One region of the Kitasatospora sp. NPDC093679 genome, then DNA from elsewhere that is predicted to be linked to it. Evidence: riboswitches for the same ligand, from Rfam matches in the RefSeq annotation. Region 1 holds a riboswitch; each other region holds the start of a gene.
The links. Region 1 has a riboswitch for cobalamin ahead of AB0O09_RS30705 (peptidase). Riboswitches for the same ligand answer to the same signal wherever they lie in the genome.
Positions count from the first base shown of each region.

Region 2: linked by a shared signal. The riboswitch ahead of AB0O09_RS01220 (CbtB domain-containing protein) and the one ahead of AB0O09_RS30705 (peptidase) in region 1 are both predicted to bind cobalamin.
Region 3: linked by a shared signal. The riboswitch ahead of AB0O09_RS14595 (cobalamin biosynthesis protein) and the one ahead of AB0O09_RS30705 (peptidase) in region 1 are both predicted to bind cobalamin.
Region 4: linked by a shared signal. The riboswitch ahead of AB0O09_RS17180 (ribonucleoside-diphosphate reductase subunit alpha) and the one ahead of AB0O09_RS30705 (peptidase) in region 1 are both predicted to bind cobalamin.

Region 1 is NZ_JBFBDW010000051.1:23,648-31,404, reverse strand. It holds gene AB0O09_RS30730 (prenyltransferase/squalene oxidase repeat-containing protein) at 1-690, shown strand, start outside; gene AB0O09_RS30725 (hypothetical protein) at 995-1,192, opposite strand; gene AB0O09_RS30720 (energy-coupling factor transporter transmembrane protein EcfT) at 1,592-2,842, shown strand; gene AB0O09_RS30715 (ATP-binding cassette domain-containing protein) at 2,839-4,455, shown strand; partial or broken gene AB0O09_RS30710 (ECF transporter S component) at 4,452-5,180, shown strand; cobalamin riboswitch at 5,324-5,477, shown strand; gene AB0O09_RS30705 (peptidase) at 5,586-6,632, shown strand; gene AB0O09_RS30700 (flagellar hook-length control protein FliK) at 6,662-7,129, shown strand; gene AB0O09_RS30695 (adenosylcobinamide amidohydrolase) at 7,327-7,757, shown strand, end outside.
Region 2 is NZ_JBFBDW010000001.1:269,774-277,530, forward strand. It holds gene AB0O09_RS01205 (inorganic phosphate transporter) at 1-907, shown strand, start outside; gene AB0O09_RS01210 (hypothetical protein) at 1,057-1,302, shown strand; gene AB0O09_RS01215 (CbtA family protein) at 1,443-2,207, opposite strand; gene AB0O09_RS01220 (CbtB domain-containing protein) at 2,218-2,430, opposite strand; cobalamin riboswitch at 2,466-2,624, opposite strand; gene AB0O09_RS01225 (DUF6131 family protein) at 2,899-3,054, opposite strand; gene AB0O09_RS01230 (gas vesicle protein) at 3,670-4,047, shown strand; gene gvpJ (gas vesicle protein GvpJ) at 4,114-4,560, shown strand; gene AB0O09_RS01240 (GvpL/GvpF family gas vesicle protein) at 4,564-5,277, shown strand; gene AB0O09_RS01245 (gas vesicle protein GvpG) at 5,288-5,539, shown strand; gene AB0O09_RS01250 (S1 family peptidase) at 5,628-6,809, opposite strand; gene AB0O09_RS01255 (MarR family transcriptional regulator) at 7,205-7,648, shown strand; gene AB0O09_RS01260 (hypothetical protein) at 7,703-7,757, opposite strand, start outside.
Region 3 is NZ_JBFBDW010000014.1:16,956-24,712, reverse strand. It holds gene AB0O09_RS14600 (cobyric acid synthase) at 1-1,248, opposite strand, end outside; gene AB0O09_RS14595 (cobalamin biosynthesis protein) at 1,245-2,300, opposite strand; cobalamin riboswitch at 2,432-2,567, opposite strand; gene AB0O09_RS14590 (transcriptional regulator) at 2,774-3,463, shown strand; gene AB0O09_RS14585 (alpha/beta fold hydrolase) at 3,582-4,715, shown strand; gene AB0O09_RS14580 (hypothetical protein) at 4,883-6,388, shown strand; gene AB0O09_RS14575 (CDP-alcohol phosphatidyltransferase family protein) at 6,482-7,306, opposite strand; gene AB0O09_RS14570 (phosphatidylserine decarboxylase) at 7,350-7,757, opposite strand, start outside.
Region 4 is NZ_JBFBDW010000018.1:14,253-22,009, forward strand. It holds gene AB0O09_RS17160 (HD domain-containing phosphohydrolase) at 1-556, shown strand, start outside; gene AB0O09_RS17165 (hypothetical protein) at 720-1,709, shown strand; gene def (peptide deformylase) at 1,780-2,403, shown strand; gene AB0O09_RS17175 (ribonucleotide-diphosphate reductase subunit beta) at 2,504-3,499, opposite strand; gene AB0O09_RS17180 (ribonucleoside-diphosphate reductase subunit alpha) at 3,520-5,904, opposite strand; cobalamin riboswitch at 6,115-6,258, opposite strand; gene AB0O09_RS17185 (GNAT family N-acetyltransferase) at 6,849-7,343, opposite strand; gene AB0O09_RS17190 (helix-turn-helix domain-containing protein) at 7,652-7,757, shown strand, end outside.

The DNA of each region.
Region 1 (7,757 bases):
GAGGCCGCGAAGGCGCTGGACTGGCTGGAGAAGCGGCAGGCCGCGGACGGCGGCTTCGGCGGTTCCGGACCGACCGCCTCCTCCAACTCCAACTCGACCGCGCTCGCCGTCCAGGCCCTGCGGGCCGGCGGTCGCACCACGGCCGCGGACAAGGGCGTGTCCTGGCTGAAGTCCCGCCAGGTCGGCTGCGCCGGTAAGAGCAGCGACCGTGGCGCGATCGGCTACCAGAAGGCCGAGGTCGACGGCACCACGCTGCGCGCCACCGTCCAGGCCGTTCCCGCGCTCGCCGGGGTGTCGCTCGCGGCGGTCGACGGGCGCTTCGGCACGGCCGGTCTGCCGGCCCTCGAGTGCACTTCGCCCAGCCCGAGCGCGAGCGGGAGCCCGTCCGGTTCGCCGAGCGGCAGCGCCTCTGCCTCCTCCAGCTCGTCGGCTTCGGCCTCGGCTTCGGCGTCCGCATCGGTGTCGGGCTCGCCGACCGGCTCCGGCTCGCCCTCGGCGGCCGTGTCCGCGGTGGCGTCCGACTCGGCCGGCCCCGGGGGCACGGACACCGGCGGCACCCCGTCCTCGGGCGGCCTGGCCTCCACCGGTTTCGAGCTCATGCCGCCGGTCGTCGCCGCGATCGCCCTGCTGCTGCTCGGCGCGGCCGCCGTGCTGACGGCCCGCCGACTTCGCTCGGGCAGCCACCGGTGATCCGCCGCGGCGCCGCCGCCCTGGCCGCGACCGCGGCCGTGGGCGGCAGCCTGCTGCTGCCCCTGCCGGCGCGGGCGGCCGAGGGCTGCGACGGCGTGCTGGTCGTCGTCGAGACGAGAAGCGTCCCCGACCGCCCTGGTTACGGGAGCCGTACCGGCTGCTCGGATGCGCCGCGCAGCGGTATCCAGGCGTTGCAGCAGGCCGGGTTCTCGGTGAAGTTGGGCACCGGTCCGTACGCGGGCGGGTTCGTCTGCGCCCTCGACGGCGCGCCCAAGGCGGGCTGCGGGGCCGTCACCAAGGATCACTACTGGTCGTACTGGTACATGCTGCCGGGCACCTCCACCTGGGTGTACAGCCAGCTGGGCGCGGGCAACCGCGTCCCGCCCAGGGGCAGCATCGAGGGCTGGGTGTGGCAGGACGGCGGCGGCAGCGAGCCGCCGTCCCCGCGCAGCGCCAAGGACCCGGCGCGGCCGGCGACTCCGACGCCGCCTTCGGCCACCACCCGCCCTCCGTCCGGCGGCGGGGGTGGGGGAGCGACGTCCGCCCCACGCCCGACAGGTCCGGCCTCGGCCGATTCGGGAGACACTGCCGGCGGTGCGGTGGGCGGCGCTTCGCCGACTGGCGCGGGTCCGGCGGCCACTGCTGCATCGCCGTCCAACCCGCCCGGCGCCGAATCGGCAGTACCGTCGGCGCCCGCTTCCGGCCCCGCCAGCGCCGGGGCCGGCGCGTCCTCGAACACGTCGACCGCCGCACCGGGATCCAGTCGTGCCGACGCAGGGAAGCCGGCCGGTCACGGGGCCGGGGCGTGGCTGCCGGTGGCGCTCGGCACGGCCGCGGTGGCTGCACTCGCCGGGGCGGCAGCCTGGCGGCGCAGGCGCGCTCCTCGCGCGGGGGATCTGCCGTGAGTCTGCGGCGGGTGCTGCTGCCGCGTCAGCTGCACCCGTTCGCCTGGTGGCTGTGGGCGCTCGGGCTGGCCGCCGCGGCGGGCCGGACGACCAATGTGCTGCTGCTCGCGCTGCTCGCTGCGGTTGCCGGGTACGTGGTGTCGGCGCGCCGCACCGAGGCGCCGTGGGCCCGCGCGTACGGGGTGTTCCTGCGCCTGGGCATCACGGTGGTGCTGATCCGGGTGGTGTTCCAGTCGCTGCTGGTCGGCTCCGGCGGCACCACCGTGCTGCTCGACCTGCCGGAGATCCCGTTGCCCGGCTGGATGGCCGGGGTACGGCTCGGCGGACCGGTCACCGCGGAGGCGGCGTACGCGGCGCTCGACGACGGCGCCCGGCTCGCCGCCATGCTGCTCTGCTTCGGCGCGGCCAACGCCCTGGCGAGCCCGGCCCGGTTGCTGCGTGCCCTGCCGAGGGCGCTGCACGAACTCGGCGTCGCCGTCACCGTCGCACTCAGCGCCGCACCGCAACTGGTCACCGCCGTCGCCCGGGTGCGCCGGGCCCGGCGGCTGCGCGCCCTGCCCGTCAAGGGGCTCCGCGGCACCCTGTCGATCGTCGTCCCCGTCCTGGAGGAGGCGCTCGACCGGTCGCTGACCACCGCCGCCGCGCTGGACGCGCGCGGCTACGGCCGCCGGGCGGTCCTGCCGGCCGGCCGCCGGACCACCGTCCACCTGCTCACCCTCGGCGGTCTGCTCGGTGTCGTCGTCGGCCTGTACGCCGTGTTCGACTCCTCGACCGTGATCCCGGTGGGGCCGCTCGGCGAGGTGACCACCGGCAGCGCCGGGCCGGTCCTGCTCGCCGTGGGCCTGGCCGGCTGCCTGGCCGGGCTGCGCCTCGGCGGAACGGCCGTCCGGCACACCCGCTACCGCCCCGACCCGTGGGTGCTGCCGGAGTGGATCGCCGCCGGAAGCGGCGTCGGGGCGGCCGTTTGCTTCGTCCTGGCCGGCGGGCCGGACTCCGGTCTGGCACCCGACCCGTGGAGCCTGCAGCTGCCCGGCCTGCCGCCGCTCGCTGTCGCCGGTCTGGTGCTGGCGCTGCTGCCCGCCCATCTGACACCGCCACCGCCAGCGGCCGCGTACGGCTCCGCACCGGTCGCCTCCGCGGCGGGAAGCCCGTCCTCGGGCAAGCCCCTGCGGGACGTCCGACCTTCGGGTGCCGACCCTGAACCAGTCGACCCCGCCTTGAACGACCCTGTGAGGAAGCGCCCGTGAACGCCGTCCACTGGGAGCAGGTCACCTTCCACTACCCGCGCGCCGAGGAGCCCGTCCTCACCGGTGTCGACCTCGCCGTCCCGGAGGGCGAACTGGTCCTGGTGCTGGGGGAGACCGGCAGCGGCAAGTCCACCCTGCTGCGGACCGTGAACGGCGCCGTCCCGCACGCCACCGGCGGCACCCTGCACGGGCGTGTGCGCACCGCCGGCCGCGACACCGCGGACCACCCGCCGCGCGAACTCGCCGACACCGTCGGCGTGGTACCGCAGCGCCCGGCCGATGCGTTCGTCGCCGACACGGTCGAGGAGGAGATCGCCTATGGCCTGGAGTGCCTCGCGTACCGGCCCGAGGTGATGCGCCGCCGCGTGGAGGAGACCCTCGACCTGCTCGGCCTCGCCGACCTGCGGGCCCGCCCGCTCACCGCGCTCTCCGCCGGACAGCAGCAACGCGTGGCCCTCGCCGCCGCGTTCGCCGCCCAACCCGCGCTGCTGGTTCTGGACGAGCCGACCAGCGCCCTCGACCCGCCGGCTGCCGAGGAGGTGCTCGCCGCCCTTACTCGCCTCGTCCACGACCTCGGCACCACCGTGCTGCTCGCCGAGCACCGGCTGGAGCGCGTCGCCCAGTACGCCGACTCCGCCCTGCTCGTCCCCGGCAGGGGAGAGCCCGTCCGCTACGGCGCGCCCGCGGCGATCCTCGCCGACGCACCGGTGGCGCCGCCCGTGGTCGAACTGTCCCGGCTGCTCGGCTGGGACCCGGTCGCGCTGAGCGTCCGCGCCGCCCGCCGCCGCGCCGCCGGCCACCCGCTGCGCGACGCCGTCCCGGTCCGCCCGGCCGCCGCCGTACCCGGCGAGAGCGTCGCCCGAGTGCGCGGCCTGGTCGCGCACCACGGTCCCGTCCCAGCGCTGCGCGGTGTCGATCTCACCCTGCACGCCGGCCGGATCACCGCCCTGATGGGCCGCAACGGCGCCGGCAAGTCCACCCTGCTCGCCTGCCTCGCAGGCCTGCACCGGCCCAGCGCCGGAACGGTCGAGGTCGACGGAGCCCAGCCCGGTCGGCTCAGGCGGCGGCAGGCGGCCGGCCTGGTCGGCATGGTCCCCGCCGACCCCGGCGACCTGCTGCTGCACGACCGCGTCGATGCGGAGTGCACCGCCGCCGACCGCGAAGCCGGGGCGACCTTTAGCACCACTGCCGACCTGCTGCGTCGGCTGGTGCCCGGCATCGACCCGGCCGCCCACCCGCGCACCCTCTCCAGTGGCCAGCGCCTGGCGCTGGCTCTCGCCGTGCTGCTGGTCCGCCGCCCGAAGCTGCTGCTGTTGGACGAGCCGACCCGCGGCCTGGACTATCCGGCCAAGCAGCGCGCCACCGAGATCCTGCGGGAGCTGGCCGCGGACGGCCACGCCGTGCTGCTGGTCACCCACGACGTCGAACTGGCCGCCGCGTGCGCCGACAACGTGGCCGTCCTCGCGGACGGCGAGATCGTCACCGACGAACCGGCCGTGGACGCGCTCGCCGCCTCGCCCGCGTTCGCCCCGCAGACCGCCAAGATCCTCGCTCCCGCGCCGCTGCTCACGGTTGACGAAGTCCGCCTCGCGCTCGCCGGGGGACGCCGATGACCACCACCACCTATCTGTCGGCCCGCACGCCGGACCTTCCCCGGCTCGGCCCGCGCTCGATCCTCGCGCTGGTGCTCGTCACCCTGGTCGGGATCGCCGGGTTCGGCTGGCCGTTCCTCGCCGACCACTCCTCGGCGGTCGCCCACGACACCGACGCCCCTTGGCTGTTCGCCCTGCTGACGGTCCTGGTTCTCGCCGTGGTCCTCACGGCCCTGCTGGACGGCGCGGCCGACGCCAAGGCCGTCGCCCTGCTCGGCGTCCTCGCGGCCGTCGGCGCGGCGCTGCGACCGCTCGGCGCCGGAACGGCAGGGCTGGAGCCGATGTTCGTCATCATGGTCCTGGGCGGCCGAGTGATGGGGCCCGCGTTCGGTTTCGCGCTCGGCTCCACCGCGATGTTCGCCTCCGCCCTGCTGACCGCCGGCATCGGCCCCTGGCTGCCGTTCCAGATGCTCACCGCCTCCTGGGTCGGTCTCGGCGCCGGCCTGCTGCCCCGCCGGCCCACCGGCCGCCCCGAGACCGCGATGCTCGCCGCCTACGCCGTCCTCGCGGGCTTCCTCTACGGCATCGTGATGAACCTCTGGTTCTGGCCGCTGAGCATCGACCCCACCTCCACCGTCGCCTACGACCCCGAGGCGGGCCCGCTCGGCAACCTCCACCGCTACGCCGCCTTCTACGCCACCACCTCCCTCGGCTGGGACGTCCCGCGCGGCGTCCTCAACGCCTCCCTGGTCGTCCTCGCCGGGCCCCGCCTTCTCGCCGCGCTGCGCCGCGCCGTCGACCGCGCCGCCTTCGGCGCCCGGATCCGGATCCTGCGGCCGGATGTGACGAAGCCGTCCCAAGCCGGTCCGGCCGGGCCCTTGACCCCGCCTCCGCACAGCCGAGATGATGAATCGTCAGAAAAGCTGATAACTCCGGCAATGGGGGAAGACCGGTCGAAATCCGGCGCTGACCCGCAACGGTAGGCCGCCGCGCATCCTGCGCGTCGGCAAGCCCGAACACCCGCACCGGAGGAACCGTCCTTCCACCCGTCGCGGACTGCGGGTCGGAGCCCCTGTCCCACGACTGCCTCTGCCTTCGTGCAGCGGCGGCGCGGCCGGGCGCGTCCGGACGCAGGCCCGGAAAGGCCACCCATGCAGCTGCGCCTGCGCGCCGCCGCCCTCATCGTCACCGGTGCCCTCGCCGCCACCGCGCTCCTGCCCGCCGCCACCGCGGCGGCCGACACCACCGCCACCACCCGGCGTCCCGACGCCGCCGCGGCCGGCTGGCTCGCCGGCCAACTCGTCGACGGCAATCACCTGGAGACCGGCTTCGACGGCGTCTCCTACCCGGACCAGGGCCTGACCGTCGACGCCGTCCTCGCCTTCGCCGCCGCCCGCACCGCGGACCAGGTGGCCGCCAATGCCACCGCCTGGCTCGCCAAGCCGGACATCCTCGCCGGCTACATCGGCGACGGCACCACCGAGGCCTACGCCGGCGCCACCGCCAAGCTCCTCCTCGCCGCCGAGGTCCGCGGCGCCGACCCGGCCACGTTCGGTGGCGTCGACCTGCCTGCCCGGCTGCGCTCCCTGCAGACCCCGGCCGGCCGCTTCTCCGACCGCTCCCAGTGGGGCGACTACAGCAACGCCTTCGGCCAGTCCTACGCCCTGCTCGCCCTCAACCGCACCCCCGCCGGCGCGCCCGCCGCGGCGGTCGACTTCCTCGCCGCCACCCAGTGCGCCGACGGCGGCTACCCGCTGAACTTCGGTCAGGCGACCTGTGCCAGCGACCCGGACGCCACCGCACTCGCGGCCCAGGCCCTCGCCGCCACCGGCCGCCACGCCAAGGCCCAGGCCGGACTGACCTGGCTCGCCGGACACCAGCTCCCCGACGGCGGCATCGCCAGCGGCGGCGCCACCACGGCGAACGCCAACACCACCGGCCTCGCCGCCCAGGCCCTGCTCGCCGGCGGCCGGATCGCCGCAGGGCTCAAGGCCTGGAACTTCGTCGCCAAGCTCCAGGCCGGCTGCACCGCCACGCCCACGGACCGCGGCGCCGTCGCCTACGACGCCACCGGCCTCAACCCCGCCACCACCACCCGGGCCACCACCCAGGCCGTCCTCGGCCTGTCCGGCACCGGACTCGCCCACCTCACCGCGGCCGGCGCCCGCCCCGCCGCACCGACCCTCACCTGCCCCTGACCGCCACCCGTTCCCACCTGGAGACCACCGTGAACCGCACCCGCCCCCGCCGCAGACTCCTCGGCTCCCTCGCCGCGGCCGCCGTCCTCACTGCCGGCCTGCTCGGCACCACCACCGCCACCGCACCCCCGGCGAGTGCCGCCGCCTGTACCGGCACCTCCGGCGTTACCGTCGTCGTCGACTTCACCGCCCTCGGCGGCAGCATCCAGACCGGCTGCGCCCCCGGCGACCCCACCAGCGGCCTCGCCGCCCTCACCGGCGCCGGCTTCACCTACGCCTTCCACCCGCGGTTCCCCGGCATGGTCTGCCGGATCAACGCGCTGCCGAACCCGTGCAACGGCGCCCCGGCGACCGCGTACTGGTCCTACTGGCACGCAGCGCACGGTGGCCCTTGGAACTACAGCACCCTCGGCGCGGGCAGCTACGACCCGGCGCCCGGCGACGTCGAGGGCTGGGCCTTCGGCGCCGGCTCCCAGCCGGGCATCACCGCCCCCTGACCTGCCACCAGCAGGGCGCAGACCGTACCGCAGGCAACCGCCGAGGCGCGGCTCAGCCCCTGACCCGGTGTCCCCGACGGCAGTAGAGCAGTGCTGCCGTCGGGGACACCGGGCCGTCGTCGTCGCACCGCAGTGCCGGCCCAGCTGCTCGGGGGACGCCGGGCATGTGATCGACTGACGGGACGAAGGGAGAGGACATGCTGATCAACGCAGGAGCCCCGATCGCCCCGACGACCGCCGTGGCACCGGTGGTGTCGCGGGCCGCGCGGTGGGAGGACGACGCCTGCCGCCACCTGCTGGTGTGGCGGGCGGGCCCGGGCTGGCGGATGGTCAGCAGCGCGGTGCTCGGCGGCGGGATCGGCGAGCGCCACTGGGTGCTCAACGCCCAGGTGCGCCCGGGCTACAGCCGGCTCGACCCGGACCGCCACCTCGCCGAGCTCGCGAAGGCCGAGGGGCTGCGCGGTGAGGGTGTCGGTCTGATGACCGCGGCCGAGGTCGACCATGCCATATGGGCCGAGGACGGCGGTGCGACCGTCCTGGTGACGGCCGGTATCGGTGTCCCGGCCTGGGCCGCCGCGCCAGAAGGGCACGCTGCGCTCTCGGGGGCGCGGCCGGACCGGTATGTCCC
Region 2 (7,757 bases), on a different contig from region 1:
ACTGGTCGACAGCGCCGACGTGACCCTCACCGTGGTCATGGCGGGCCTGGCCGGCAGCATCCTGTGGAACCTGACCACGTGGTACTTCGGGATCCCCTCCAGCTCCTCGCACGCACTGGTCGGCGGGGTGATCGGGGCGACCATGGCGGCGGCCGGAGCCTCGGCCGTCAAATGGCAGGGCCTGGTCGCCAAGGTGATCGTGCCCGCCGCGCTGTCGCCCTTCATCGCCGGGTCGGTCGCCGCGCTCGGCACCTACCTCGTCCTGCGGATCACCCGCCGCACGGCCGAGGGCCCGCGACGGCACGGCTTCAGACTCGGCCAGGTCGGCTCTGCCTGCATGGTCTCGCTCGCCCACGGCACCAACGACGCGCAGAAGACCATGGGCGTCATCACCCTGGCGCTGATCGCCAACGGCTCGCTGCACGCGGGGGCGAGCGCCCCGGGCTGGGTGATCACCTGCTGCGCGGTGGCGATCGCGCTCGGGACCTACATCGGCGGCTGGCGGGTGATCAGGGCGCTCGGCAAGGGGCTGGTGGAGATCGAGGCGCCGCAGGGCATGGCCGCCGAGTCGGCCTCCGCCGCGGTCATCCTCGCCTCCACCGACTTCGGCTACTCGCTCTCCACCACCCACGTGGCCACCGGCTCGATCCTCGGCTCGGGGGTGGGCCGACAGGGCGCGGTCGTGCGCTGGCACATCGCCCACCGCATGGTGGCGGCCTGGCTGATCACCCTTCCGGCCGCGGCCGTGGTCGGCGCCCTCGCCTACTGGGTCGCGAACGGGATCGGCGGCACCGCCGGCGTGGGCGTCGTCTTCGCGGTGCTGGTGCTGGCCTCGGTCGCCTTCTACGTCGCCTCCCGGCGCCCGGCCGTGACCCCGGAGAACGTCAACGCCGCATGGACGGACTAGGACGTGTCGTCAAAGGCGTACGGATGCCGCACAGGTGTCCCCACGCGCGCCCCTGAACCGACCACCCGAGCGCCCTTCGAAGACGGCTCCCAGGACGTGTCTGACCCGCCCCGAGCCGTCCCGCATCCCCCGCAGGCGAGGTGAGCCGCATGGACTCCTGGATCAACCTGAACGCGCTCTGGAAGATCGTCGTGGTGGGGCTGCTCGCCGGAGCCGGGCTCCCCGCACTCTTCGCCGTCGGCGTACGCGTCCTCAACCCCCCGGCGGGGGAGGGCGACCATCCCGGCCGGGCCCCGGCCGCCCGTCCGCTCCACGTCGCGGTCGCCGTTCTGTGCTTCGCCGTCGTCCTCGCGGCGATCGGCTGGGGCGTGTCCGTCATCGTCAACCCCGGCTGATCCGAGCCGGGCCGGCCCGCGGACGGCGCCCGGGCCGGTCGACACGGCCCGGCCGGCACGGCCGACGGCCGGTGGGGGCGACGCGGGGTCGCTCCCACCGGCCGTCGGTGGTGGTGCCGTGCTGCCGTGCCGGTCGGACGTCAGGCCGCGGGGGCCGCCTCCGGCGAGGTGCCCGCGGCCGGGGTCGCGGTGGCGGGCTTCGGGTCGACCAGCCGCTCGGCCAGGTGGCCGAAGACCAGGGCGAAGGACGTCCACAGCGTCAGCTGAACGGCGAGCGCCGCGACGCGGAACTGCCAGAGCAGCGTGGCCGAGAAGTCCTCCGGGACCTCGTTGACCGCGGGCAGGAACGCGTACGCGAGCCCGACCGCGACGGCGAAGCAGGCGACGGCCACCACGGTGGCGTACCAGTTGCCGAGGGCCGGGGCGAGGCGCTTGCCGACGATCACCGCGGCGACGGCCAGCAGCACGCTGAGGGCCGTCATCAGGAAGTACAGCGTGGTGCGCTTGCCGATGGTCTCCGGGTCGCCCACCGACGGCGGGTTGGCCGGGTACTTGAGGAACGGCACCACGTAGACCGCGACGAGCGCCGCGGCCGACAGCAGGGCCGCGGTGGCGCGCGGCGTGAAGCGGCCGACGCGGCCGAGGGCGAAGCAGTAGGCGAGGGCGGCGATGCCGCCGAGCGCCACCCCGAACACCAGGACACCGGTGGCCAGGCCCGCAGTGGACTGCAGGGACCGGCTGACGATCTCCATCTCGTGCTCGTGGGAGTGCGACTCCTCGTACGCGATGGCCGCGTCGATGCGCGGTTCACCGAGGAAGTAGGCGACGACGAGGGCGAGCAGGCCGGACGCGAGCCCGGCCAGCATGCCGCGGACCAGGAGGCCCCTGACGATTGCGGAGTTCACGCGGCCCCCGTCAGTGGCAGGGGAAGCCGAGCAGGTGCCGGCCGTCGTGCACCCACTCGTGCACGTCCTCGCCGGAGATGAGGGACGTCGCGCCCTGCTCGGCGCCGACGAAGTAGACGAGGGCCAGCATGAGGACGGTGAAGAACACCGCCCACGGCAGGATGGTCTTCAGCGAGATGGGGGTGATCGCCGGCGCAGCGGCGGGGGCGATGGGGTGAGCCATGGCCGACCTCCTTTGGGAACACGCGTCCCGTTCGGTGGAGCACGAGCGACGGAGGCGGGTCTGACTTTCGGTCCCGGCAGGCTGCGGGGTCCGATTCACAGTGGCGCGACCGTGCCGGCATCTCACCGGACTTCCACGCACCGTCGATTTCAGTTGTCGCCCGAGAAGGTACCGCCTCCGACGGGCGGGGCCAAGGCTTGTTGCGGGGGCGCGCGAAGCACGGAGCGGACCGGGAGCCGGTTCGTATGCCCGCGGTGCCGGTTCCGCGGGCCCTGCGGCCGGCGCGCGTCGATCGCGTGATGTTGGTCGCACCACGCGGTGGCGCTCCGGACGGCCACTCAACTCGCCCGTCCGGAGCGCGGTCCGCCGCTCGGCCGCCCTCCCCGGGGGTGGACGCTCCGGGGCGGACACGGCGGCGGCGCTGCGGAGGGGGTCCGCGGCGCCGCCGGTGAGCCGGCCGTGACCGGATCAGTAGTAGTGACGGCGGCCGCCGGCGGCGTGGCCGGTGAGGCCGGCGACCCACAGGACGAGGCCGATGAGGGCGAGGATGATGCCGATGGTCCACAGGAACCCGATGCCGGTGGCGAAGCCGATGATGAGCAGAATGACGCCGAGGATGATCACGGTGGCCTCCTTGGATGTGCGGCGGGCCGTGTGGGGGAGGCGGTCCGGGGAGATGCCTGGAGCCGGTCCGCCTCCCGGCCGGGACCGGCACCGTGGTCCGGGCCCTGCCTGCTGACCAGCGCGTATACCGCGGCGTGGCCACCGTAAACGTCGGCCCGGGTCGGCCGTCGCGTCAGGTCGGCCCTCGGTCGGGCCGGCCTGCAGTCCGGACTCGGCCGCGACCGGGTGCGAGAGCATCCCCGCCCCGGAGGCGATCCCGGTGCCCGCGCCGGCGAACACCACCGGCCGTCCGGCGTCCTCCAGCGGCGTGGACGTCTCGCCGTCGAGGTCGCCGGCCGCACCGCGCACCCGCTCGACCGAGAACCGGCGGTGCTCGCCGTCGTCGGCCCGGGACGGGCTGTACCGGCGCGGCTGGAGCTTCCCGACGGCCGTTTCGGGGGACGGGCCGGACGGGCCCGGGCGCTGCCGCCGTGACCGTGCGCATCCGGCCCTCCGCGGACCGTCGCCGCCGGCGCGGCCGTCGGCACCGGAGCCGGGCCGTGGGCGGAATGACCTGTTTGAAGTGATTGAGACGGGTATGCGCCGTTTGACCCACGGCAACGGAGGGACAGGACCATGCCCCGCGAAGCCCGAGACACCGAGCCACCGCGCCGGCGTACCGGCCGCACCGACGGCTCCGCGCGAGCCGCCGACGACGGCGACGCCCGACCCGCCCGGACGGGCGGACGCCGGGTGTCCGCCGCGCAGGCGATGCGCACCGCGGCCTCGCAACTGGCCGAACTCCTCGGAAGGTCGCCGGAGTCCGTCTCCGGACTGCGCCGCACGGAGGAGGGCTGGCAGGCCGAGGTGGAAGTGGTCGAGGTCGAGCGGATCCCGGAGACCAGCAGCGTCCTGGCGAGCTACCGGGTGCAGCTGGACGAGGACGGGGAGCTGGTCGGCTACGAGCGGACCCGCCGCTACACGCGGGCCGAGGTCGACCGGCGCCGGGGGTAGTTCCGGCAGCGACGACGGACCGAACAGGAGCCGCGGTACAGCACGCGGCCGACGAGAGGAGGCGCCGTGACCGTGGTGCCGCAGAGCGGCGGAGGCAGTGTGACCACCGGAGGCGCGAGCACCGGCACGCTGTACGACGTCGTCGAACTGATCCTGGACCGGGGACTGGTCATCGACGTGTTCGTCCGGGTCTCCCTGGTCGGCATCGAGATCCTGAAGATCGACGCCCGGGTGGTCGTCGCCAGCGTGGACACCTACCTGCGCTTCGCCGAGGCCTGCAACCGGCTGGACCTGGAATCGGGCCGCAAGGCCCCCGCCAAACTGCCGGACCTGGTCGGCGAGATCAGCGAGGGCGGATCCCGCGGCAAGAGCAAGGGCGCGATCACCGGTGCCGTCGAAGCGGTCACCGACACCGTCCGCGAGAAGCTCCAGGGCGGGGACGAGGAGCCCGAACCGCGCGAGAGGCGCGAGAGACCGCGCGCCCGGCGGGCCACCCGGTCGAGGGAGGAGTGAGCCATGTCCGTCTACGTGTACGCGATCACCGCCGACAGTCACCCCGCGCGGCTGCGCAAGCTGACCGGCGTCGGCTCCCCGCCCGAAGAACTGCGCGCCCTCACCGGGTCCGGCCTGAAGGCCGTGGTCAGCCACGCACCCGAAGGACTCCGGGCACGCCGGCGCGACCTCGTGGCCCACCAGGAGGTGCTCGAACGCCTGATGTCCGAAGGCCCCGTCCTGCCCCTGCGGTTCGGCGCCGTCGCGGCCGACGACCAGGAGGTCATCGGCGTCCTCGACCAGCAGGTCGACGCCTACCGGGAACGCCTGTCCGCCCTGGACGGCTGCGCCGAGTACCTCGTCAAGGCCTCCTTCGACGAGGACGCCCTGCTCCGGCGGATCCTCCGGGACTCCGCCGAGGCCCGGCGGCTGAACGAGGAGACCCGGCGGAGCCCCGACCCCGCACCGAAGATCAGGCTGGGCGAGCTGGTGGCCGACGGGATCCAGCAGCGCAACCGCGCCGCCGCCGCCGAACTCCTCGACGAACTGAGCCCGCTGGCGCGCGAGACGCGGGAGAACGAACCCGCCGGGAACGACTTCGTCAGCGGCTCCTTCCTGGTCGAGGCGGACCGGCAGGACGGGTTCCGGGCCGCGGCCGCGGAGCTGGCCGGGCGCTGGGGCGAGGACTGCACCCTGCGGGTGCACGGGCCGCTCCCGCCCTACAGCTTCGTCCAGTAGGGGGCGGGCCATGGGTCTGCTGACCGGTCTGCTCACCCTGCCGCTCGCACCCGTGCGCGGCGTGGTGTGGGTCGCCGAGCGGGTCGCGGAGGCCGCCGAGCAGACCTTCTACGACCCGGCGCCCGTCGAGGAGGAGCTCAAGGCGCTCGAACGGGACCTGCTCGCCGGGCGCATCGACGAGGCCGCCTTCGAGGAGCGCGAGGAGGAACTGCTGGACCGGCTCGACGAGATCCGGCTCTTCTGGGCCTCCCGCGGCGGGTGAGACCCGCCCGCGGAGGCCGGCGGGCCGGGCGCCCGCACCCTGCACGGTGCGGGCGCCCGGCCGTGGAGCGGTGCGGGGCGGCGGTGCGTCAGGCGGTGACCAGGGTCAGGCCGTAGCGGGAGAGGATCTCGTTGACCGGCTGGAACCAGGTCTGGCCGCCGGAGGAGCAGTTGCCCCAGCCGCCCGAGGTGACGCCCTGGGCCTGGTCGCCGGTGACGAACGAGCCGCCGGAGTCGCCGGGTTCGGCGCACACGCTGGTGCGGGTCAGCTGGTAGACCGCGCCCTGGCTGTAGTTGACCGTCTCGTTGAGGCCGAGGACGGTGCCGCAGTGCCAGTGCGTCGTGGAGCCGGACCGGCACACCGACGAGCCGACCGGCGCCTGCCAGGAGCCGCGGACGAGCACGTCGCTGACCGTGCCCCAGCCGAGCACGACCGGAACCGTCCACCAGCCGTTGCCGATGCGGATGTAGGAGTAGTCGTTGCCGGGGAAGGACGAGTCGACGAACGAGCCCATCGCCGAGCCGTCCCAGCCGACGACGCTGCTGCCGGCCCGGCCGCAGTGGCCGGCGCTGACGAACCCGCCCTGGACGGCGAAGCCGATGGAGCACCGGGTGTTGCCGTTGATGTAGTACGGGTCGCCGCCGACCACACCTGCCGAGAGGGTGCGCGGGGCCTGCTGCGCGGTCTCCTCCACCGCGACCGGCCCGGCGGCCGCGGCGGCGTCCAGGAACGCCTTCACCCGGCCGTCCGTCCTGCTGCCGGCCGCCACGGTGACGACCACCGCGTTGCGGCGGGGGTCGACCCGCCAGCCGGTGACCGCGGCCGGGGCGGGACGGTTCCTGCTCACGGTGTCCACGGCGGCCTTCGCCCCGTCGAGGGCGGCCTCGGTGCGGGCCACCGGGGCGGTCGCCGCACCGGTGGCCCGGACGGCCGCGGCGTGCGCGGAGTCGGTGAGCCCGACGACCAGGCGGCCCCGGACCGGGTCGAACCAGGCGCCGCCGTAGGCGGAGCCCGCGAGGTCGCGCACCCGGGGCAGCAGCCGGGCCGCGGTCGCCTCCTGGTCGAGACGGGTGCGGGCCTGATCCGGAGTCAGCCCCAGGTCGCGTCGGAGGGCGTCGACCAGCCCCGGGTCGGCGGCGGGGGCGGGCCGCGCGGCGGCCGCCGCCGGTGCGGTGTCCGGGGCGGCCGCCGCGGGGGAGAGGCCGAAGCCCAGGGAGGTGAGGGCGAGCAGGGCGGGAAGGACCGCCCGGATGCCGTTGACGTGCCTCATTGCGTGGGTTCTCCTCGGTTCGGGGGCAGGCGTGGGGCCTGCATGGGGAGAGCGCTTTCAGAGGTACTGGTCCAGACCGGTGTGATGAGCTTTACAGCGCTGTATGTTCACGTCAAGAAGTTCAACAAGGCATCCTGGATGCGGAGTTGCCGATGACCCTGGGGTCGGCCCCGCCCCGTGACGGGTAGCCTTCGGCGGCGTGGTCCCCGGCCGGGGCGCGGCCGGGAGTCGTGCGAGGTCGGTGCCGCCGTCGACCGTCCGGGTGTTGTCCCTGGTCGCGCCAGGGGGGCCCGGTTCGGAGCAGGCGTGATCGCGCTCTCAGTGGCATGCGACAGTCGCCGTACCGGCCCCGGGTCGCCAGGCAATGCGTGCGACTCGCACGCTAATCTGGAGGCATGGAGAACGAAGTGGGCCAGGAGATCGCGGAATCCCTGGGCGTCCTGCTGCGCCGCACCACGCGCACGCAGTTGCACCGCCGGCTGACCGAAGGCATGGGCGAGGCCCTGGACGAAACGACCTACCCGGTGCTCAGCGCCCTCGCCCGCACGGGGCCGCGCAGCGCCGCCGACCTGGCACCCGAGGTCGGCATCGACCGGTCCGGCGTCACCCGCCGCGCGTCCCGTCTGGAGGAGGCCGGCCTCGTCCGCCGGGAACCCGACCCCGGCGACCGGCGCGCACAGCTGCTCGTGCTGACCGGGCAGGGCCGGCAGGCCGTCGCGGAACTACGCACCCGGCTCGCGGACCGCATCGCGGACGCCCTGGCCGACTGGCCCCCGGGCGAGGCCGAGGCCTTCGCCCGCCACCTGCACCGCTTCACCACCGACGGCCCGTTCGGCTGACCGAGGCGCGTTCGCAGCCGGCCCCGCCGACCCCGCCCACCTCGGAGGCGGGGGTCAGAAGCGGACGCCGGTGTGCCCGAGGATCCACCCCAGGGCCTGCGCCGCGCCG
Region 3 (7,757 bases), on a different contig from region 1:
CACCGCGCCGACCCGGCAGCCGTCCAAGAAGGCTTCCCCGCCCTCGACGGCCACCACGCCGTGGTGGATCTCGTACCCCTCGACCCGCTCCCCGTACGCCTCGCCGACCGGCCGGCCGAGCACCTTCTCCACACCGAACTCCACCCGGGTCGGCAGCAGCCCGAGGCCCTCGACGGCGCCCGCCTTCGACTCCACCGCGTCGACGATCTCCCGGGAGAGCATCTGGTAGCCGCCGCACACGCCGAGGACGGGCAGCCCGGCCGCCGCCCGCGCCTGCAATGCGGTGTCCAGTCCGCGGCCGCGCAGCCAGTCCAGGTCGGCCACGGTCGCCCGGGTGCCGGGCAGCACCACCAGGTCGGCGTCGGCCAGCTCCTCCGGCCGGGTCGCCCAGCGGACCAGCACGCCCGGTTCCTGGGCCAGCGCGTCCACGTCGGTGAAGTTCGACAGGCGCGGCAGCCGCACCACGGCCACCCGCAGCACCTCCGCGCCGTGCGGGGCCGCGGTCGGACGGTTCTCCACCGCCGTCGACAGGTCCAGCGAGTCCTCGGCGTCCAGCCACAGGCCGGACAGCATCGGCAGCGTGCCCAGCACCGGACGGCCCGTCAGCTCACGCAGCATCTCCAGCCCCGGCGCCAGCAGCCGGGCGTCCCCGCGGAACTTGTTCACGAACCAGCCCGCCACCAGCGCCTGGTCCTGCGCGGACAGCAGCGCCAGGGTGCCGTACATCGCCGCGAACACCCCGCCGCGGTCGATGTCGCCGACCACCACCACCGGCAGGTTCGCCGCCGTGGCCAGGCCCATGTTGGCGATGTCCCGGTCCCGCAGGTTGATCTCCGCGGGCGAGCCGGCGCCCTCGCAGACCACCACCTCGTACCGGCTGCGCAGGTCCGCCAGGCACTCCAGCGCCCGCTCCAGCAGGACGGGCTTGCGCTCGCGGTAGTCCAGCGCCCCGACCTCGGCGACCGGCCGGCCGAGCAGCACCACCTGGCTGCGGCCGTCCGCCCCCGGCTTCAGCAGCACCGGGTTCATCGCCGCCTCCGGCGCCACCCCGGCGGCCTGCGCCTGCATCGCCTGGGCGCGGCCGATCTCGGCGCCGTCCGCGGTGACGAAGGAGTTCAGCGACATGTTCTGCGCCTTGAACGGCGCCACCCGCACCCCCTGCCGGGCCAGCCACCGGCAGATCCCCGCCGTGACCACGCTCTTGCCCGCGTCCGAGGTCGTCCCTGCCACCAGCAGAGCCTTCGTCACGTGACACTCCCTTGCTTGCGTGTGGCGCCGGCGGTGAGGACGGCCGTCCCGGCCGCGACGGTGGGCGGATCTGCGCGGAACGGAAGGTGCGGCGCCGTCACTTCCGCCGCGCGCGGTTCCCCGCGCCCCCGGGATGCCCCGATCAGGCCGGTGAGGCCGCGGGCGGCCGTGGTGACGGCCAGGGCCAGGATGCCGACGCGGCGGGAGAGGCGGCAGGCGCGTTCGATGTCCGCGACGGCGACCGGGCGGAGTTCGGCGCCGAGGACGGGGCGGTGCTCGACACGCTCGCCGTACCGCAGGGTGCCGCCGAGGCGGACGCCGAGGCCGCCGGCGAAGGCCGACTCGGCCTGTCCGGCGTTGGGGCTGGGGTGTGACGACCCGTCGCGCCGCCAGACCTTCCAGGCGGCCCGCGGGTGCTCCGCCGCGGCGACGGTCAGCAGCGCGGTGAGCCGGGCGCCCGGCCAGCCCGCCACGTCGTCGAGCCGGGCGGAGGCCCAGCCGAAGCGCAGGTGGCGGGGCGAGCGGTGGCCCACCATCGCGTCCAGGGTGTTGACGGCCCGGAAGGCCAGCAGTCCGGGGGTGCCCGCCAGCGCGCCCCAGGTGAGGGCGTTGACGACCGCGTCGGCGGTGTTCTCGGCGACGGACTCGACGACGGCGCGGGCGATCTGCTGCTCGTCCAGGGCGCTCGGGTCGCGCCCGCACAGGTGGGGGAGCCGCCCGCGGGCGGCGGCGAGGTCGCCGGCCTCCAGGGAGCGGCCGATCGCGCGGGCCTCCCGGGTGAGCGAGGTGCCGCCGAGGACCGTCCAGGCGGCGGCCGCGGCGAGCGCGGCGCGGGCCGCGGGACGGCGCCGCAGCGCGTGGTCGGCGAGGGCGGCCCCGGCTGCGACGGCGCCCACGCTCAGCGCGGTGAAGGCGGCGCCGGCGCCCCGGTGGTCGCGCCAGAGCCGGCGCTCCAGGCGTCCGGCGGCGCTGCCGAAGAGGGCGACCGGGTGGCCGCGGCGGGGATCGGCGAAGGCGGTGTCGGCGAGGTGGCCGGCCACGGCGCCCAGCAGGTAGGGGGCGGAGCTCAGCCGGGCCACGGCCCGGCTCCCCGGTCGGGGCGCAGCGGTGACCGCTGGGCAGCCTGCATGGCGTGCGTGTCCTCACTCAGGGTCCGCGCCCTGGATCGACGAACCGGCGGCGAGAGTCTCCTGGCTTCCGGGTCCGGCGCGCGCTCGGGCCTTCCAGCGGCCCTGTGGCGGACCGCCGTGACCGTGCAGGTCGAGCGTGCTCCCCGGTGACAGTGGCGGGACCGCGCCGGATTCGCACCGGCTTCCTCTGCATGCCTCCGTATGGCCCCGAGATCCCATCACGCGCTCCGACCACCAGTCAACAAAGCCTCCGGAGGGCTTGGTCACACTCCGTCGCCGGATTCCGTCGCCGCCCGCCCCGTACGATCCTCCAGCGGCGGGCGGTCCCGCCGGGGCCGGGTTCGTGCGTTCGGCGTGTGGGTGGTGCCGCGCGGGCGCCCGTACGTTCTTGTCGCATGCGACGCAGACCGTCCGCACCGCCTCCGGTGCCGTTCTCCCCGCCGGCCGCGCGGGCGCACCGCGCCGGGCTCGGCCTGAGCCCGGAGCAGGTCGCCGAGGCCATGGCCGCGCACGGTGTCCGGCTGCTGCCCTCGCACGTGGCGGCCTGGGAGGCCGGTGAGTTCCTCCCGTCGGAGGAGGAGTTCATCGCGCTCTCCCGGGCGCTGTGGTGCCCGCCCGCCCGGCTGATGGGCGTCGCGCCGGCGACCCTGCGGGACTTCCGGCTGGCCCGGGAGCTCACCCGGGAGCAGGCCGCGCACCGGATCGGGGTGGGTGCGGAGACCTACGCGAGGGCCGAGGCCACCGGACGCTGGGACGCGGACGGTGAGCAGGGCCTGGCGCTGGCGCACGTGCTCGGGCTACCGCTGCGGGTGCTGGTCCGGGTGACCGGGCGTCAGGACGACCTGGACCGGCGGCTGCGCCAGGTGGTGGACGGCCGCTGGCAGGCGCAGCTGCGGGAGGTGGGCCGGATCGTGCCCGTCCCGTACGACCTGCTGGGCGGGGTGCTGGCCGACTTGCAGGACGAGTACCTCGTCCCCGGGCACTGGGGCTCGTCGGTGCCGGACGCCGCCCGCCCGCCGGCCCGGCCGCTCGCGGAGCGGTTCTGGGAGCTGCTGGCCCGCCGGGGCACCGACGTGCCGGTCTGAGCCGCCCGGTCCGGTCCGTCCGGACGGACCCGCCCGGACGGACCCGCCCGGGTGGCCCGCTCCCGGGCCGGGGCGTGGACTGGGATCGCCATGTCCGTGCCGCCACACCGGGAGCGCCATGCGTTGGGGAACCGCCGCGATCGTCGCGGCCGCCGCCGTCGGGACGGGTGCCGCGGCACTGCTGATCGGCCGCCGGGTGTCCGAACGGGCCGTCCGGCCCGGGTTCGCGGGAGCCTTCGCGGCCGCCGGGCAGGCGGGCGGACCGGGCATCCGGGTGCAGGAGCTGGCCGCGGACCGCGTCATGCTCACCCGCAGCGTGGAGACCGAGCGCCCCGGCCGCTACGCCCTGGAGTGGGCCGGGGGCGGGCACGCGGTGGTCGGCGACGTGCTGGCCACCGGGCCGCAGAGCGTCACCCGCCGGCTGCTCGCCACCGGCGCCGGCTCGCTGTACAGCGGGACGGAGGTCCGGGTGACCGCCCGGGTGCATCTCGGCGACCCGGCCTCCGCGCTCGGCCTGGACTTCACCCCGAGCGACGTCGAGGGCGAGCTCGGCCCGATGCCGGCCTGGTACCTGCCGGGCATCCGCGGGCTGTGGGCGGTCCTGGTGCACGGTCCGGGCGCCGACCGGCAGCAGGCCCTCCCGGTGCTGCCGCTGCTGCACGCGCTGCGGATGCCCGTGCTGGTGGTCACCCACCGCGGCGACGCGGGCGCCCCGCCCTCGCCGGACGGCCTGGGGCACTTCGGCGAGACCGAGTGGCGGGACGTCGACGCCGCCGTCCGCCTCGCGCAGGCGAACGGCGCCGGCCGGATCGTGCTCTTCGGCTGGTCGCTCGGCGCGACGATGGCGCTGCACACCGCGGCCCGCTCGGCCTGGCGGGAGTCGATCGCCGGCCTGGTGCTGGACTCGCCGGTGCTGGACTGGCCGACGACCGTCCGCCAGGAGGCCGCCCGGGCCGGGGTGCCCGCCCCGCTCGCCGAGCTCGGCGCGCTGGCCGCCGAGGGCCGCACCAAGGTCGACCTGGCCGGCTTCGCCCGGCTGGCCGACGGCACCGACCTGAACGTGCCGGCCCTGCTGCTGCACAGCCCCGTGGACGCGGTGGCGCCCTTCGCGGCGGCCGAGCGCCTCGCCCGGCGGCGCGACGACCTGGTGAGCCTGCACCCCGTCCCGGACGGCGCGCACGCGGCCCTGTGGAACGCCGACCCGGACGGCTACGGCGAGGCGCTGCGCCGCTGGCTCACCCCGCTGCTGTGAGCCCGGCGGGCCCGCCCGCGAGGGGTGTGCTCATGCCAGGTTTCCCGCTCGGAGGACCCGGTTTGGTGGCTGTTGCCCGATCTCATCCCCCGTCCGCGGACCGGACCTACGATCGCGCGTAGAACTCGATGTGACAGAAGGCCGGTACACGGGGAAGACTGCTCGGCGTGACGTCTCGGAACCCGCGCGACCGTGATGCCCCGCTCCAGCCCGCGATCCGCACCGGAGCGACGGTCACCCGTCTGCCAGGAGCAGCCCGCCGGCCCGAGAGCACGCCTCCGGGCGGGCCGGTCCGTCGCCGCACCCCCGCACCCAAGCCGGGCCGCGGCCGGGTGCCGGTGCCGGACGGCTTCCCCGCTCCCGCCGAGCTGGCCCCGCTCGCCCGCCGGATGCTCGCCGACGCGGTGCGCATCTCCCGCTGGGCCGGCGAGCTCGGCGAGGTCGACAAGCGCGGCGAGCTGCTGCCCGACGACGCCCGGGCCGCCGGGCGCGCCCTCGCCATGACCGTCGGTGCCGCCGCCAAGGCCTGGGGCCAGGCCCTGCTGGTCGGCCTGGTCGAGCTGCGCGACGGCGGCGCCGGGCCCGGCTGGCGGCTGAACGCCTGGGAGCACGACGACGAGGCGGTGGTCCGCGGCTGGTCCGCGCTGTTCGACGCCTGGACGCTGCTCGCGCCCGTGCCGCCCGCGGCCATGCGCGGCGTCTTCGCCCTGCTGGCCGGCCAGGCCGTCGACCAGGCGCCGCACCTGCTGTCCTTCCTGCACCTGGTGGACGGGCCCGTCCCGGACAACGAGCTGCTGGAGCTGCTGCGCCGCGGCCTGGACGAGCGCCGGCACGGCGCCGGCACCGGCTCGTTCGGCCCCTCGCCGGTGCCGCACGCCGCCTCCGCGATGTCCGCCGTCCGCGGCACCTGCCGGGAGCCGCAGATCGACACCCCGACCTCCGCGGCCGACGTCGCCGCGGTCCTCGACTGGATGCTGGACGGCCTGGCCGCCGTCGGCGCCCTGGAGCGCCGCGACGACGCCGCCGAGCTCTCCCCGCTCGGGCACTGGGCGGTCCGCGCCAAGCTGGAGGAGATCTGCACCGTCGCGCAGACCGCCGCCGGCCACATCGAGCAGGACGCGCTGGAGCTGCTCGCCGCCTGCGCCGACTACACCCCGGGGCCGGCCCGCGCCGAGTACCGGGCCTGGGTCGCCGCCCGGCCGGCCGACCGCGCGGTCGCCGAGCTGCTGGACGCCGCCCGCGGCGAGGACGCCCTGCTGCGCGGCCTCGCCTTCGAGGCCCTGCGGGTCGCCGGCGGCCCCGCCGAGCAGGCCGTCCGGGCCGCCGTGGACGAGCAGGTCCTGCGGCCGTACGCGCTGCTCTGGCTGGCCGAGCGCTCCGACGACGGCCCGGTGTCCCCGGCCGACGTGCTGGGCGCGGAGGACGCCGCCTGGCTGTGGGTGGACACCGCCGCGGCCGTCCTCGACCACGGCGACACGGCGCTGCTGGTGCCGCACGTCGAGGGCGCCTCGGCGGGCGAGCCGGTGCGGCTGTTCAACCGGGCCCGGCAGTCCGGCCACCCGCGGGCGGCCTCGGTGCTGACCGCCGTCTCCGGCGTGCACCCGGACCCGTCGGTGGCCCGGGCGGCCCGCCGCTCCGCCTTCAGCGTCCACGACGGCGGTGCCGGCCGGTAACCGCCCGCACCCGCCTCCCGGGCACGCGAGAGGGGCCCGCATCCGGTTCGGATGCGGGCCCCTCTCGTCGGGTCTGCGGGGACTCCCGCCGGCTCAGCAGCCGCGGGACTCCGCGCGGCGGGCGCGGACGTCGCCCACCTTCTGGCCGACCTTGCGGCGGATCACCAGCAGCGGCGCCATCGCGGCGAGCGTGATCTGGGCGACGGCACCGATGTGCATCAGCAGGTCGCCGCCGGGCAGACCGGCCGCCCAGGCCGCCAGGCAGCCGATCGAGACCACGATCCAGCAGAGCGTCGCGGTGGCGAGCAGGCCCTGCGGCTTCGGGTACTCGATGCGGCTGACCATCAGGTACGCCACACCGAAGATCATCAGCAGGCCCGGCACGAACGGCGGGTCGAGGAGCACGATGGCGATCACCGTCATCGCGCCCATCGGGCACGGCATGCCCTGGAAGATCCCCGGCCGCATCTTGACGGCCGAGAACCGGGCGAGCCTCAGCACCACCGCCAGCAGGACCGTCAGCGCGATGAACGCCGAGAGCTGCTGGTTGCTGTCCGGCGACACGATGCCCCAGACCGCCACGAAGTACGCCGGGGCGATGCCGAAGCTGATCAGGTCGGCCAGGTTGTCCAGCTCCGCGCCCAGCGCCGAGGAGCGCAGCTTGCGGGCCACCAGGCCGTCGAACAGGTCGCACATCGAGCCGATCAGCAGCAGCGTGACCGCGGTGGCGGCGCTGTTGCGGTTCGGCGCGGTGGTCTCACCGGTGAGGTGCGGCATCAGGACCCCGGTGGTGATCGAGTAGATCGCCAGGAAGCCGCAGACGGCGTTCCCCAGGGTCAGGAAGTCGGCGGTGGACAGGTGCTGCGGCGAACGGGGCGCCCGCAGCTCGCGGTCGCGCGCCCAGCGGCGGCGCCGCAGCTCCGTCTCCTCCTCGTCTCCGAGGCCGACGAGAGTCTCAGGATCAGTCACGGTCAAGGCGCGTCACCCCGGCGGTGGTCTTCTGGCCGACCTCGACGCCAACCTCGACGCCTGCCGGCAGGTACGTGTCGACGCGGGAGCCGAAGCGGATCAGACCGATCCTCTCGCCCTGCTCGACCTTGGTGCCGGCGCTCACGTACGGCACGATGCGGCGGGCCACGGCCCCCGCGATCTGGACCATCTCGATGTCGCCGAGTTCGGTGTCGAAGTGCCAGACGACCCGCTCGTTCTGGTCGCTGTCCTTGTTGAACGCCGGGACGAAGCCGCCGGCGACGTGCTCGACGGACGTCACGGTGCCGGGCAGCGGGGCCCGGTTGACGTGCACGTTGAGCGGGCTCATGAAGATGGCCACCCGGGTCCGGCCGTCCGGCCAGGCGTCGATCGACTGCAC
Region 4 (7,757 bases), on a different contig from region 1:
CGGCCAGACCATCGAGGCGCTCGCCCGGGCCACCGAGACCGCCGGCTACACCCCACCGGGGCATGCACGCCGGGTCGCCGACACGGCGTGCGCGCTGGGGCGCGAACTCGGGCTCGGGACCAGGGACCTCGCCCTACTGGAGTACGCCGCGCTGATGCACGACATCGGCCAGCTCTCCCTCGTCGAACCCGTCCCCGGCGGTGCCACCGCCCTGCTGTCCGCCGCCGAGCAGCAGCGGATCGCCCGCCTCGGCAGCGAGGTCATCCGGCGCACCGGCGTCCCGCGGCGGGTCGGCGAACAGGTCGCCCGGCTCGCCGACCCCTGCCGGCTGCCGGACGGCGCCGCCGACCGCAGCCTGCCGCTGGCGGCGCGGATCATCCGGGTCGCCAACGCCCACGACGACCTGCGGACGGAGGCCCGTGCCCGGGGCCTCTCCGAGGCCACCGCGGGCCTCGCCGCCCTGGAACGCCTGCGGCTGGAACGCGGCGGAGCCTACGACCCCGCCGTGGTCGACGCATTGGCCAGAGTGGGCACCGCGGGCCGCGAACCGGCCTGAACCGCCGCGCAGGGAGCGCGGGCCGCCGCAGGCGTGGTTGGATGCGGTCGTAGCGTGGAACACCGGATGCGGGGCCACCCGGCACACCGGATCGTTCCCGTTGCAGCAGCCGGCCTCGGAGCAGGTGCTGAGAACTGGCGGACGACAACGGCAGGGACGGAACGTGAGGATCTTCCACCGCGCACGGCACCGGCCGTCGGCCACCTGGCGGCAGACGACCGACCGTGCCTTCACGCTCATCGGCGACGGCCGCTACGAGGACGCCGGCGCGCTGCTCGTCATGGCCGCCGACCTGGAGCCGTGGCTCTCCGACTCCTGGTTCAACCTCGCCCTGCTGCACAAGTTCCGTCGCGACTGGGAGCAGGCCCGCACCGCCGGGCTGCGCGCCGTGGCCCTGCTGGACCGCGAGACCGGCGCCCCCGACTGGTGGAACCTCGGCATCACCGCCACCGCCCTGCAGGACTGGCCGCTCGCCCGCCGGGCCTGGCAGGCGTACGGACTGAGACTCCCCGGCGGGCCCGGCACCGCCGCGGACGGGCCCGTCGACCTGGACCTCGGCACCACCCCGGTGCGGCTCTCCCCGGACGGCGAGTCCGAGGTGGTCTGGGGCCGCCGGCTCGACCCGGCCCGGATCGAGGTGCTGTCCATCCCGCTGCCGTCCTCCGGCCGCCGCTGGGGCGAGGTCGTGCTGCACGACGGCGCCCCGCACGGCGAGCGGGTCGCGGACGGCGTCGCCTACCCCGTCTTCGACGAGATCGAGCTGTGGGCGCCCTCGCCGGTGCCGACCTTCGTGGTGCTGCTGCAGGCCGCCACCGCGGGTGACCGGGACGCCCTGGAGCGGCTGGTCGCCGACGCCGGGTACGCCGCCGAGGACTGGACGAGCTCGGTGCGGCTGCTGTGCCGGGCCTGCTCGGAGAGCCGGATGGCGATCGACGACGGCCACACCGCGCACCACGACCCGCACGACGACGGCGACCCCACCCACCCCGGCCACCTCAGCCACCTCAGCCAGGGCAGCGCCGGCACCTCCTGGCTCGCCGAGCGCGAGTGCGGGATCGCCGCGCCGGCCTCGCTGGTGCGCACCCTGCTGGACCGCTGGGTGGCCGCCTCCCCCGCCACCCGGGCGTACCGGGACCTCGAAGAGGTTTGCTGAGGAACGGGTCCGCCAGGCGCCGTACCCTTGAGCGGTACACCTGGACGGAACCACGGAGCGGAAACCAGCGATGGCCGACGAGCACGAGCACGACCACCCCGAGCAGGACGAGACGGCGGAGCAGCAGGTCGTCGGCGAGCTGCCCGACGTCTCGAAGGGCACCGCCCGCCCGATCACGGTGTTCGGCAACCCGGTGCTGCACCGCGAGGTCGCCACGGTGACCGCGTTCGACGGTGAACTCGCCGCGCTCATCGACGACATGTTCGTCTCGATGTACGCCGCCGACGGGGTCGGCCTGGCCGCGAACCAGATCGGCGTCGACCTCAAGGTCTTCGTCTACGACTGCCCGGACGACGAGGGCGTGCGCCACGTCGGCCACGTCGTCAACCCGGTGCTGGAGGAGCTGCCGGCCGGCCGCCGCGCGCTGGACGACTCGCCGGAGGGCTGCCTCTCCGTGCCGACCGCGTACATGGAACTGGCCCGCCCCGACTTCGCCGCGGTGACCGGCCAGGACAAGGACGGCAACCCCGTCCGGGTCGAGGGCACCGGCTTTTTCGCCCGCTGCCTGCAGCACGAGACCGACCACCTGTACGGCTACCTGTACATCGACCGGCTCTCCAAGCGGGACCGCAAGGACGCCCTGCGCCAGATGTCCGAGGGCACCCCCAAGTACGCCACCGTCCCCAACGACTGACGGTACGGCGGAACACGCGGCGAAGGGCCGCACCCGGATCCCGGGTGCGGCCCTTCGCCGGTTTCGGCGCCGTGCGGCCCGGAGGCGGCCCGGAAGCGGCCTAGAAGTCGTCGTCGAAGGAGACCGAGCCCTCGACGGCGACCTGGTAGGCGGAGACCCGGCGCTCGAAGAAGTTGGTCAGCTCCTGGACGTTCTGCAGCTCCATGAACCCGAAGGGGTTGGTGGAGCCGTAGCGGATCGGCAGGCCGAGACGGGCCAGGCGCTGGTCGGCGACGGCCTCCAGGTACTGGCGCATCGACTCGGTGTTCATGCCGGGCAGGCCCTCGCCGCAGAGGTCGCGGGCGAACTGGAGCTCGGCCTCGACGGCCTCCTCCAGCATCTCGGTGACCTGCTTGGCCATCTGCTCGTCGAAGAGGTCCGGCTCCTCCTCGCGGACGGTGTCCACGACGGAGAACGCGAAGTCCATGTGCATGGACTCGTCGCGGAACACCCAGTTGGTGCCGGTGGCCAGGCCGTGCAGCAGGCCGCGGCTGCGGAACCAGTACACGTACGCGAAGGCGCCGTAGAAGAACAGGCCCTCGACGCAGGCCGCGAAGCAGATCAGGTTCAGGAGGAACGCGCGGCGGTCCTCCTTGGTCTGCAGCGAGTCGATGTGGTCGACCGCGTTCATGTACTTGAAGCAGAACTGCGCCTTCTGGTGGATGGAGGGGATGTTCTCCACCGCCGCGAAGGCCGCCGCGCGGTCGTCCGGGTCGGGCAGGTAGGTGTCGAGCAGCGTCAGGTAAAACTGGACGTGCACGGCCTCCTCGAACAGCTGCCGGGACAGGTAGAGCCGGGCCTCGGGGGAGTTGATGTGCTTGTAGAGGCTCAGCACCACGTTGTTGGCGACGATCGAGTCACCGGTCGCGAAGAAGGCGACCAGCCGGCCGATCATGTGCCGCTCGCCCTCGCTCAGCTTGGCGAGGTCGGCGACGTCGGAGTGCAGGTCCACCTCCTCCACCGTCCAGGTGTTCTTGATGGCGTCGCGGTACCGGTCGTAGAACGACGGGTAGCGCATCGGGCGCAGCGTCAGCTCGAAGCCCGGGTCGAGCAGCATCTTCTGACGGTCTTCGGTGCTCACTGGCAGGCCTCGCAGGACTCGGGGTTCTCCAGGGAGCAGGCGATGGCGTCCTGCTCGGCCTGGCTCATGGTCGGCGCGGGCACCGGCACGGCGGCGCGGGCGCCCGTGGCGGCCTGCGCGATCCGGGTGGCCGGGCGCGACCGCAGGTAGTACGTGGTCTTCAGGCCGACCTTCCAGGCGTACGCGTACATCGAGCTGAGCTTGCCGATGGTCGGCGCCGCCATGAAGAGGTTCAGCGACTGGCTCTGGTCGATGTACGGCATGCGGGCCGCGGCCAGGTCGATCAGCGCGCGCTGGGGCAGCTCCCACGCCGTGCGGTACAGCGAACGGACCTCGGCGGGCAGCCAGTTGAGGTCCTGCACCGAGCCGTTGGTCTCGCGCAGCGCGTCCCGGGTCTGCTGGTCCCAGACGCCGAGCTCCTTGAGCTCGCGCACCAGGTACGGGTTGACCTGGAGGAACTCGCCGGAGAGCGTCTCGCGCTTGAACAGGTTGGACACCTGCGGCTCGATGCACTCGTACACGCCGGCGATGGAGGCGATGGTGGCGGTCGGCGCGATCGCCAGCAGCAGCGAGTTGCGCAGGCCGGTCTCGGCGATCCGGGCGCGCAGCGCGTCCCAGCGCTCCGTCCACTGCGGGGCGGCGGCACCGAAGTGGTCGATGTGCAGCTCGCCGCGGGCCGCGCGGGTCTCGCCGTACGCCTCGTGGCGGCCGAACTGCTCGGCGAGGTCCGCGGAGCGCTCGTAGGCGGTGAGCATGATGCGCTCGGAGATCAGGGTGGAGAGGGTCTTCGCCTCGGCGGAGTCGAAGTCGATCCGCAGCTGGAAGAAGACGTCCTGCAGGCCCATCACGCCGAGGCCGACCGGCCGCCAGCGGGAGTTGGAGGTGCCCGCCTCGGTGGTCGGGTAGAAGTTGATGTCGATGACCCGGTCGAGGAAGGTCACCGCGGTGCGGACGGTGGCGTCCAGGCGCTCCCAGTCCATCGCGTTCAGCAGGTCGGCGGCGGTGGCGCCGGCGGCCACGTGGGCGCCCAGGTTCACCGAGCCGAGGTTGCAGACGGCCGTCTCGGAGTCGTCGGTGACCTCCAGGATCTCCGTGCACAGGTTGGAGGAGTGCACGGTGCGGCCGGGCAGCGCGGTCTGGTTGGCGGCCCGGTTGGAGGCGTCCTTGAAGGTCATCCAGCCGTTGCCGGTCTGCGCCAGGGTGCGCATCATGCGGGCGTACAGGGTCTGCGCCGGGATGGTGCGGACGGCCTTGCCGGCCTGCTCGGCCTTGCGGTAGGCCTCGTCGAAGTCGGCGCCCCACAGGTCGACCAGCTCGGGCACGTCGGCGGGGGAGAACAGCGACCAGTCCTCGTCGGCGTTCACCCGGCGCATGAACTCGTCCGGGATCCAGTGCGCCAGGTTGAGGTTGTGGGTGCGCCGGGCCTCCTCGCCGGTGTTGTCGCGGAGCTCCAGGAACTCCTCGATGTCGGCGTGCCAGGTCTCCAGGTAGACGCAGGCCGCGCCCTTGCGGCGGCCGCCCTGGTTGACCGCGGCGACCGAGGAGTCCAGGGTGCGCAGGAACGGCACGATGCCGTTCGACTGGCCGTTGGTGCCGCGGATCAGGCTGCCGCGGGAGCGGATCCGCGAGTAGGACAGGCCGATGCCGCCGGCGTGCTTGGACAGCCGGGCGATCTGCGCGTAGCGGTTGTAGATCGAGTCCAGGTTGTCCAGCGGCGAGTCCAGCAGGTAGCAGGACGACATCTGGGGGTGCTTGGTGCCGGAGTTGAACAGCGTCGGAGAGGACGTCAGGTACTCCAGACGGCTCATCAGTCGGTAGAGCTCGGCCACCTCGGCCACCGACTGCTCGGTGTCGCCGATCGCGAGGCCGGCCGCCACGCGCAGCAGGAAGTACTGCGGGGTCTCGACCACCTTGCGGGTGATCGGGTGGCGCAGCAGGTAGCGGGACTGCACGGTGCGCAGGCCGAAGTACTCGAAGCGGTCGTCGCCCTGCAGGTCGACCAGCGCGTCGAAGGCGGCCGCGTGCTTGGCCACGAAGGCCGCGGTGGTGTCGCCGATCAGGCCCTCGGCGTGGCCGACGGCGATCGAGGCGGCGAAGGTGACCGCGCCCTGGGAGACCGCCTCGTCGCGGATCTCCAGCGCCAGCAGGCGGGCCGCGAGCTTCGAGTACTGCGGGTCCTCGGCGATCATCGACGCGGCGGCCTCCACGGCCAGCCCGCGGAGCTCGGCGAAGTCCGAACCGGCGTGGCGGCCGCGCAGCGCGGCGGCGGCGACGTGGCCGGGGTCCACCTGGGGGAGGTCGGTGCTGCGGTCGGTGAGCAGCCGGAGCAGCGCGGCACCGGGGTCGGGCCGGTCGTTGTCGGCGGATCCCTGGGAGGGCAGGGTGACTGAGGCAGCGACGGTCAAGGCGCACTCTCTCCTGTGGCGGCAGCGGACGCTTCGGACACCCCCGGGCCGGGGGCCGGGGGCGCGTCCGGGCATGCGCGTGGCAGGGGGGACCGGCACCGCCCGACCGTGTCGGGGGTGCGCGTCGCCACCCGGCCCACCCGCGAGGCCCGGACGTACAGCTGTGCTTCATGGCATCTGCGGGGAAGCCGGTGGCACACCGTCGGCAGGCCCTCGGACTGCGCGGGCCCGGGCGTTCACGGGCCTGCTCACCGTTGCGGGGCAGTCCCGGACTTGCACCGGGTTCCCCTGCGTCGACAGCGAGAGTGAGCATACATGTTGTGGTGTCTCCCTGATGTACCCCCATATCTTGTGCACGCTGCGTGTCGCGTCCGTGGCTGCGACGGCCTCGCCGAACGGGCCGTGCACACTTCGGGCACACCCGACCCACTCGTCGCCCCCGCGCTCCGCTCACGGAACGGCCACCGCCGCGGGAGTGTTCGGGCCCGATGGCCTACGATCTCCAGTCATGAGTGACGGTACGGGGGTGCCGCCCGGTTCGACGGGTCGGCCCGGAGCCCAGGGGATCGGCGAATCTCGCGGAGCGAGGACCGCCGGCTCTGCAGCTGGACCCTTTCCGCCGTGACCAAGTCCCTTTCCGCCGCGGCGAGGCGGCCGCTGTGCCGCCGGTCCTGGCTTCGGTGCGGTGTCGGGCTCACCCTGACCGCCTGCCCCTGCAACTCGCCGATGGCTCCGGGGCGGTTCGAGGGCGGCTCGGCCGGGTGATGCCGTGGGCATCGGCATCGGCATCGGCATCGGCTCGGCACCGTCGCCGGCGGGTGCTTCCGCCCGGCCCGTCGAGTTCACGTGCGGGTGCGGTGCGGGTGCGGGTGTCGGTGTGGTCGGGCTCCGGTCGAACGAATCGTTCGGGGCGAGTCACGTCAGAACGTCAGGGCATAGACCATCAGGTCGATACCGGGCATCGGGGCCCAGTCGCGCTCGGGGGCGCGGCGGAAACCGAGCCGTTCGTACACCCGGTGGGCGTCCGTCATGTCCGGGCGGGTGGAGAAGGCCATGCCGGTCAGGCCGAGTTCGCGGCTGCGGTCCATCGCGGCCCTGACGAGGGCCGAGCCGACTCCGCGGCCGCGGGCGGCCCGGGCGACCGCCAGCATCCGGATCTCGCCCTCGTCCGGCTGCGAGATGTCGGCCCAGGCCGTACCGCCGACCGCGAAGGTCACGCAGCCGAGCACATGCTCGTCCCGGCCGTCGACGGCGACGAGGAGCTCGGCCTCCTCGCTGCGGCGGCGGGTGTCGCGGAGGAGTCCGGCGTACGGCCCTTCGGCCAGGCTGTAGCCGTCACCGACGTAGACCTCGACCGAGAGCTCGCCGGCCGGTTCGAGGTCCCGTTCGCGGGCGCGGCGGATGACGACGTCCATCCGTCCAGTCTGCCGTCCGGGGCCCCGTCCCGGACGGCCGGGGGTCGGTGCAGCCGATCGGGGACGGACGGATCGGCGGGATAGCCGCCGGGGCGGTGCCAGTTGTCGCGGCCGTGCCGGCCGGTGCGGTCGAGCTCCCGACCGACGACGGCCCCGACCAGGGCGAACGAGCCGACGAGGACGGACAGGGCGATGGCGTTCTCGAACACGGTGGAAGTCATGCCACTACTCTCCCGGCCGACCGGGAGCCCGGCGAGTGGCAGGAATGACCTCTTGCATCGAATTACTGCCAGCGCCATCCTGGAGCCATGCCGAAGCCCGGAACCGAGTCGAGGACCGCCGAGTTGAAGACCGCCGAGTTGAAGAACGTGGTCGCCGTCGTGCTGGAGGAGGTCCATCCCTTCGAACTCGGTG